Regions from separate parts of the Microbulbifer variabilis genome, predicted to be linked through region 2. Evidence: predicted binding sites of a transcription regulator. Region 2 holds the regulator's gene; the other holds the start of a gene.
What was found. The regulator sigma-54, encoded in region 2, starts transcription at its own class of promoters, with help from an activator protein. The targets are predictions, from matches to a motif close to TGGCACANNNNTTGCNNT.
Positions count from the first base shown of each region.

Region 1: MJO52_RS00645 (RtcB family protein) is a predicted target of sigma-54. The motif match lies at 1,913-1,930, and genes of this name have one in related genera.

Region 1 covers NZ_CP092418.1:138,414-141,826, reverse strand. Annotated here, with positions in the region: tRNA gene MJO52_RS00650 (tRNA-OTHER) at 365-433, opposite strand; gene MJO52_RS00645 (RtcB family protein) at 618-1,847, opposite strand; gene rtcR (RNA repair transcriptional activator RtcR) at 2,077-3,413, shown strand, end outside.
Region 2 covers NZ_CP092418.1:3,631,875-3,635,287, forward strand. Annotated here, with positions in the region: gene lptB (LPS export ABC transporter ATP-binding protein) at 1-508, shown strand, start outside; gene MJO52_RS16140 (RNA polymerase factor sigma-54) at 702-2,147, shown strand; gene hpf (ribosome hibernation-promoting factor, HPF/YfiA family) at 2,329-2,619, shown strand; gene ptsN (PTS IIA-like nitrogen regulatory protein PtsN) at 2,623-3,084, shown strand; gene rapZ (RNase adapter RapZ) at 3,212-3,413, shown strand, end outside.

The sequences.
Region 1 (3,413 bases), 1.4 Mb from region 2:
TCTTATCATTTTATTCCTTTAGGGTGGGGCCCACTTGATCTCAGAGTGGCCCAACGCTTATACACAGAGGGTGCAAAATACAGCGGTTCTGCAAAATTCTTCTTGCACCCATCCTGGGTAACGAAGCCAACATCCTTGGCCAAAATAGAATCAATGCGAATGCTGTAATCCACACACACAGCGTAAACCCACGCAAGGCGACACTGCCGCCGGCGTGCCTTTATGGCTAGCTATTGCTGCAATTCCCAATAACCGAAACCATAAGGCACTGTAGGCCCCGGATAGATTTCAACAAAGAGGGCTTCTTTGTGGGGACTCGAACCCCAGGCTCTCGCCTTCCCTTAAAGTCGCTTTCCAGGCGACGTGACTTTGACAGGAATCGAACCTGTAACAAACCGATTTAACGGTTGCTCTACCAATTGAGCTACAAAGTAGGCGTTTGAAGATTGCCCCAATGGGTACACCTACCGCCAGCGTCGGGGGTGCCAGGCCGGCATACAGAACCGGCTCCGCTGACTGGAACACAAACATTCAAACTTGCTTGCGGAGAGCCTGCCCTTTAGGCATAACTTCCGACATTCCTCACTATTAAACGCCTTATCCCTGGCCGGTGCTAACTATCCTTTGACACAGACTACCTGCTTGAGGGTGTAAACGATTTCCACCAAGTCTTTTTGTGCTGCCATAACCTTCTCAATAGGTTTGTAGGCCGATGGGGTTTCGTCGATCACACCTTCATCTTTACGGCATTCCACGTCGACAGTAGCCGCGCGATGCTCTTCCAGGGATACCAGTTTTTTCGCCTTGGTGCGGGACATCACCCGCCCGGCACCATGGCTACAGCTGCAGAAGCTTTCCTCGTTTCCTAACCCCCTCACAATAAAAGACTTGGCCCCCATACTTCCGGGAATAATGCCCATTTCATCAACACGCGCCCTTACAGCGCCCTTGCGCGTTACCAGTACCTCCTTGCCATAGTGTTGTTCGCGGGAAACGTAATTGTGATGGCAGTTTACCGCCTCCATGCGCGCCTCAAAATCCATACCTAGTGCCTGCTTCACCGCGCCAATAGTGCGTACCATCATGACTTCACGATTGATGCGAGCAAATTCCTGCGCCCACTCCACCGCCCGCACATAGTCATCGAAATGCTCGCTACCCTCGGGGAAATAGGCCAAGTCACTATCGGGCAAGTGGATATGCCAGCGTTCCATATCCCGCTTGGCCTTTTCGATAAAGTAGGTACCAATACGGTTACCCACACCACGAGAGCCGCTGTGCAACATCAGCCACACGCTGCCTTGCTCATCCAGGCACATCTCAATAAAGTGATTACCGGTACCAAGCGTTCCCAAGTGATTGATATTATTTGTATTTTTCAATACTGAGTGCTTCTCTTTCAGCACCTCAAACTGCGCTGCCAACGGTGCCCAGCCGGCAAGTGCATCGTCCGGCGGATTCTCCCAGGCCCCCTTATCCCGACCCCTACCCCGGTGCCGACCAGTGCGGCCGTGGGGCACGGCGCGCTCAATAGCACTGCGGACGCCCGCCAGGTTGTCTGGCAGCTGTGCTGCGGTGAGGCTGGTGCGGACTGCCATCATGCCACAGCCAATATCCACACCCACGGCTGCGGGGATTACCGCTCCCAGGGTGGGTACCACACTGCCAATGGTGGCGCCTTTGCCCAGGTGTACATCGGGCATTGCCGCCACCCACTTGTGGATAAAAGGCAACTGCGAAATATTTTTAAGCTGAGCCCTGGCTTCTTCTTCAAAGGGCACACCTAAGGTCCAGGACTTAATCGGTACCCCACCTGCCTGCATCACTTCATACGGCAATGGTTTCATCTCTCGCTCCTTTAAGAATCTCATGAAACCGCGTTACCACTTCACGCGCTTCTTTTGCCATTGATATAGCGAATCGAGTGCCAACTTTTGCAGAAACTTTCCAAATTTCTGTAACTCATTGTTTTTTATGAAAAAATTATTTTATAGGTAGCGTTCTAAGGGAGGGTTAGCCCAGTACGATGTTTAGAAAATCTATCTTTTAAGATAGCTATTTATTATTTTAGATAGTATGAAAACAGTAGCTATCAGTATTCTCGGCACGACTAAAGACCGGCGCGGTAAAAGTGACAAGCGTTGGAACAAGTGGCGCCCCAATATCTCTATGTGCCAGCACGATGACCTGCTGATCGATCGGCTTGAGCTCCTTTTCGACAACCACTCGAAAAACCTGGCAGACCAGGTCACTGAGGACATTGCACGTATTTCCCCTGAAACCAACGTGGTCCATCACCGGGTCAACTTCAATGACCCCTGGGATTTCGAGAGTGTGTACAGCAACCTGCTGGATTTCGCCCGCGATTACGCTTTTAAGCCGGATCAGGAGCAATACCTGGTACATATTACAACTGGCACCCACGTGGCCCAGATCTGTCTCTACCTGCTCACAGAGGCCGGTTATTTCCCTGGGCGCCTGCTGCAAACTTCTCCAGCACAGAAAAACAGTAATTTGCCGGGTCAGTACCAGATTATCGATTTGGATCTATCCAAGTACGACCAGATTGCCTCACGTTTCCAGCGAGAACACCAGGAGGGCACTACCTACCTGAAAGGCGGTATCGAAACCAACAACCAGGCCTTTAACCAGATGATCGAGCAGTTAGAGCAGGTCTCTATTCGCTCCGATGCGCCCATTCTCATTACAGGACCAACGGGGGCAGGAAAATCCCAGCTGGCCCAGCGTGTCTATGAGTTACGTAAACAGCGTGGAAAATTGGAAGGAGGCCTGGTAGCAGTAAACTGTGCCACCCTGCGCGGTGAGAATGCCATGTCCGCCCTATTCGGCCACCGCAAAGGGGCCTTTACCGGTGCCACCACACACCGCCCTGGGCTATTAATGGAGGCGGATAAGGGCCTGCTATTTCTGGATGAGATTGGCGAGTTGGGACTGGACGAACAGGCAATGCTACTGCGGGCCATAGAGCACAAGCGCTTTATGCCCTTTGGCTCAGATAAAGAAGTGAGCAGTCACTTCCAGTTGATCGCCGGCACCAACCGGGATCTAATACAGCTCAGTCGCGAGGGTAAATTTCGTGCAGACTTGCTGGCCCGTATCGACTTATGGACCTACCGCTTGCCCTCTCTGCGTGAGCGTATTGAAGACCTGGAACCCAATATCGACTTTGAGCTTGAAGCCTTCTCCACAAAGTCTGGCCACCTGGTGAGCTTCAATAAAGCGGCGCGGGAGAGGTACCTGAACTTTGGCCGCTCGGGAGAGGCCAGCTGGTCAGCGAACTTTCGCGATCTTAACGCCAGTATCCTGCGCATGGGCACCCTCGCCGACGGCGGGCGTATCACGACCCAGGTAGTGGAGGAGGAAATTCACAGATTACAGATTAAGTGGCAAAG
Region 2 (3,413 bases):
CGGACGCGCACGCAAAGGTATCGGTTATCTCCCCCAAGAAGCCTCTGTATTTCGCCGCTTGACGGTAAAAGACAATATCTTAGCAATCCTTGAAACCCGCAAGGACCTCTCAAGAGACGAGCGGCAACAACAGGCCCAAGCACTACTTGAGGAATTTAATATAACCCATATCGCGCAAAGCCTGGGTATGGCCCTCTCTGGTGGAGAACGACGCCGAGTTGAGATTGCCCGCGCTCTGGCCACCAACCCCGGCTTCGTCCTGTTGGACGAGCCCTTTGCTGGGGTAGACCCCATATCGGTGAACGATATCAAGGAGATCATCCGCCACCTGCGTGATCGCGATATTGGCGTACTAATCACAGACCATAATGTTCGCGAAACGCTGGATATCTGTGAGACCGCTTACATTGTCAGTGAAGGTCATATCATCGCTGCAGGCACGCCGGATGAGGTTCTCGCCAACCAACAGGTGCGCGAAGTTTATTTGGGACACGAATTCACTATTTGAGGCTAACCACCAATTTCTGTCCTTAAATTCTTCACTTATGACGGGAATAATCATAATTCTGGAAACATAGCACCAGCTATCACGCCAGGACCGGCACGCTTATTGCTTGTAATAGATTGAAGAGAGGGGTAGTCTGCGCCATCTTAGGACAATTTGATCGACACCCTGTCTTATCGGCCTGCGGCGCTCCACTATGAAGCAGTCTCTCCAGCTCAAGCTCGGCACACAGCTGACCATGACCCCCCAGTTGCAGCAAGCAATTCGCCTACTGCAACTCTCCACACTCGATCTGCAGCAGGAGGTCCAGGCAGCACTGGACAACAACCCAATGCTGGAAGCGGATAGCGAAGAGCAATCCGTCAAGGTGGATGAAAATCAGCCACAGTCTGAACAAACACCGGAAAACACAACACAGCCGGTAGAAGAGCGCGAACTGGCCGAGGGGGACTGGGACCAGGCAATTCCTGATGAGCTGCCCGTCGACTCGCGCTGGGATGATATCTACACCAATAACAGCGGCAGCCACGAGTTAGATTCCTCCAGCTATGAGCGTAACTCCACCTCCATCGGCCTTCAGGATCATCTACGCTGGCAGCTGAACTTGACCCCCTTATCTGAGCAGGATAAATGGATCGGTGAAAACTTAATTGATGGCATAGCCCCCAGCGGCCTCCTTGGTACTTCTGTGCAGGATGTCGCCACCTCTTTATCGATCGATGAAGATGAGGTGCTCGCGGTTCTGAAGGCTATTCAGCAGTTTGATCCCGCTGGCTGCGGGGCTCGGGATCTCAAAGAATGCCTGCAATTACAACTGCAGCAGTTGCCGCGAAATACCCCTTGGCTAAGCCAAGCGCAAAACATTATTGAGAAACACTTGGACTTACTTGGCAAAAGGGATTTTCGCCAGTTGAGTCGACGCACACGACTCACTGAAGCCCAGCTAGGCGAGGCCATTCGCCTAATCCAGACCTTAAACCCCAGTCCGGGAGAGAGCTATGGTGGGCAAGAGCCGGACTATGTAATTCCAGATATTGTCGTTTCCCGCAAAACCCTTCGCTGGCACGTAGAATTGAATGCAGAGATCACCCCAAAGATCCGTATCAATGACCACTACGCCTCCCTGGTCAAGCGTGCCGACAACTCCAGAGATAACAATTTTTTGCGGGATCACCTGCAAGAAGCACGCTGGTTTATGAAAAGCCTGCAGAGTCGCCACGAGACTTTACTGAAAGTAGCCAACTGTATTGTCGAAAAGCAGCAAGGTTTTTTTGAGGAAGGTCCGGAAGCCATGCGACCTATGGTGCTGGCAGATGTTGCTGAATCTATTGGCATGCATGAATCGACCATATCTAGGGTGACCACCCAGAAGTACATGCTCACGCCTCGCGGCGTGTTTGAGCTCAAGTATTTCTTTTCGAGCCACGTCAGCACAGACTCCGGTGAGGATGCCTCTTCAACTGCTATCCGTGCACTGATCCGCAAGCTGATTGACGCAGAGACCCCGCGCAAGCCGCTCTCAGATAACAAAATTACCCTAGAGCTCGATAAACAAGGTATTAAAGTAGCCCGCCGCACTGTGGCGAAATACCGCGAGTCAATGGGAATTCCCTCCTCCAGCGAGCGAAAACGCTTGGTCTGAAGGGGCCACTTGGGTTTCGACTCATGAGGTAGGCCAAGTCATAACCTGGCACAAATTACTACACCTTCGCAACCGAACTCCAAACTTTGAGTGTATCCTTCCATTCTGGGCCACTTCCTAGTAGGGTTGCGACCCGAAAGGAGGCTCGCCGTAATGTGATGCACCTGGTAAGGAGAAATCCATGCAGATCAATATTAGTGGTCACCACGTCGACGTTACCTCGCCAATGCGCAGCTACTGTGAGAACAAGCTGGAAAAGCTCTCAAGGCATTATGACAATATAACCAACGCGCAAGTCATCCTATCCATAGACAAGCTGATCCAGAAAGCCGAAGCCCGGGTACATATCAATGGTCACGACCTTTGCGCGGGTTCGGAAGACAAGGACATGTATGCGGCCATTGATTCGCTTACAGACAAGCTGGACCGCCAACTGAAAAAACACAAAGAGAAGTTGCAGAACCACCGCTGAACTATGACACTGGAAGCTTTACTCTCTCCCCGCCTCAGCCTTTGCCATCTGGCGGGGAGCAGCAAAAAGAAATTGCTGCTCAATATCGCCCAGGCTGTAGCCGAACAATATCCACAGCATGACTCTGACATCATATTCAACCAACTGATCGCGCGCGAGCGTCTAGGCTCCACAGGAATTGGCGAAGGTGTGGCTATCCCCCACTGCCGTCTTCCTGGATGTGAGCACCCCATTGGCGTACTTTGCACTACAGAACCCGCCATAGATTTCGACGCTATCGACCGACAGCCTGTCGATCTGCTCTTTGTCTTGCTGGTTCCTGAAGATTCGGAACAACAACATCTAGATACACTGGCAGAAATCGCTGCGCTCTTCTCTAACAGCCAGGTCCGGGACAAGTTGAGGCAGGCTGACACTAGCGACGCACTCTATGCCCTAGCTATAGACTCAGCCGCAGCAGCCTGATTCTAGCTTTGCGCTCATATCCTGGTAATCCGATTCCAGAGTCACGACTTATAAATTACCGCCAGGAATATAAACACCATTTAATCAACGATTAAATGGTATAAAGAGCTAAAAAGAGGGGGTCCCCATGCGCTTGATTATCATCAGCGGCCGCTCCGGCTCTGGTAAAAGCTCCGCACTTCAACTGCTCGAAGATGCGGGCTTTAACTGCATCGACAATCTGCCGATTAGCCTACTACCCGAACTCATCAAGCGGGCTGAGCAGCAAACGACTAAAGGGGACACCCCCCTTGCCCTGGGAATAGACGCTCGCAACCTCTGGCAGGATA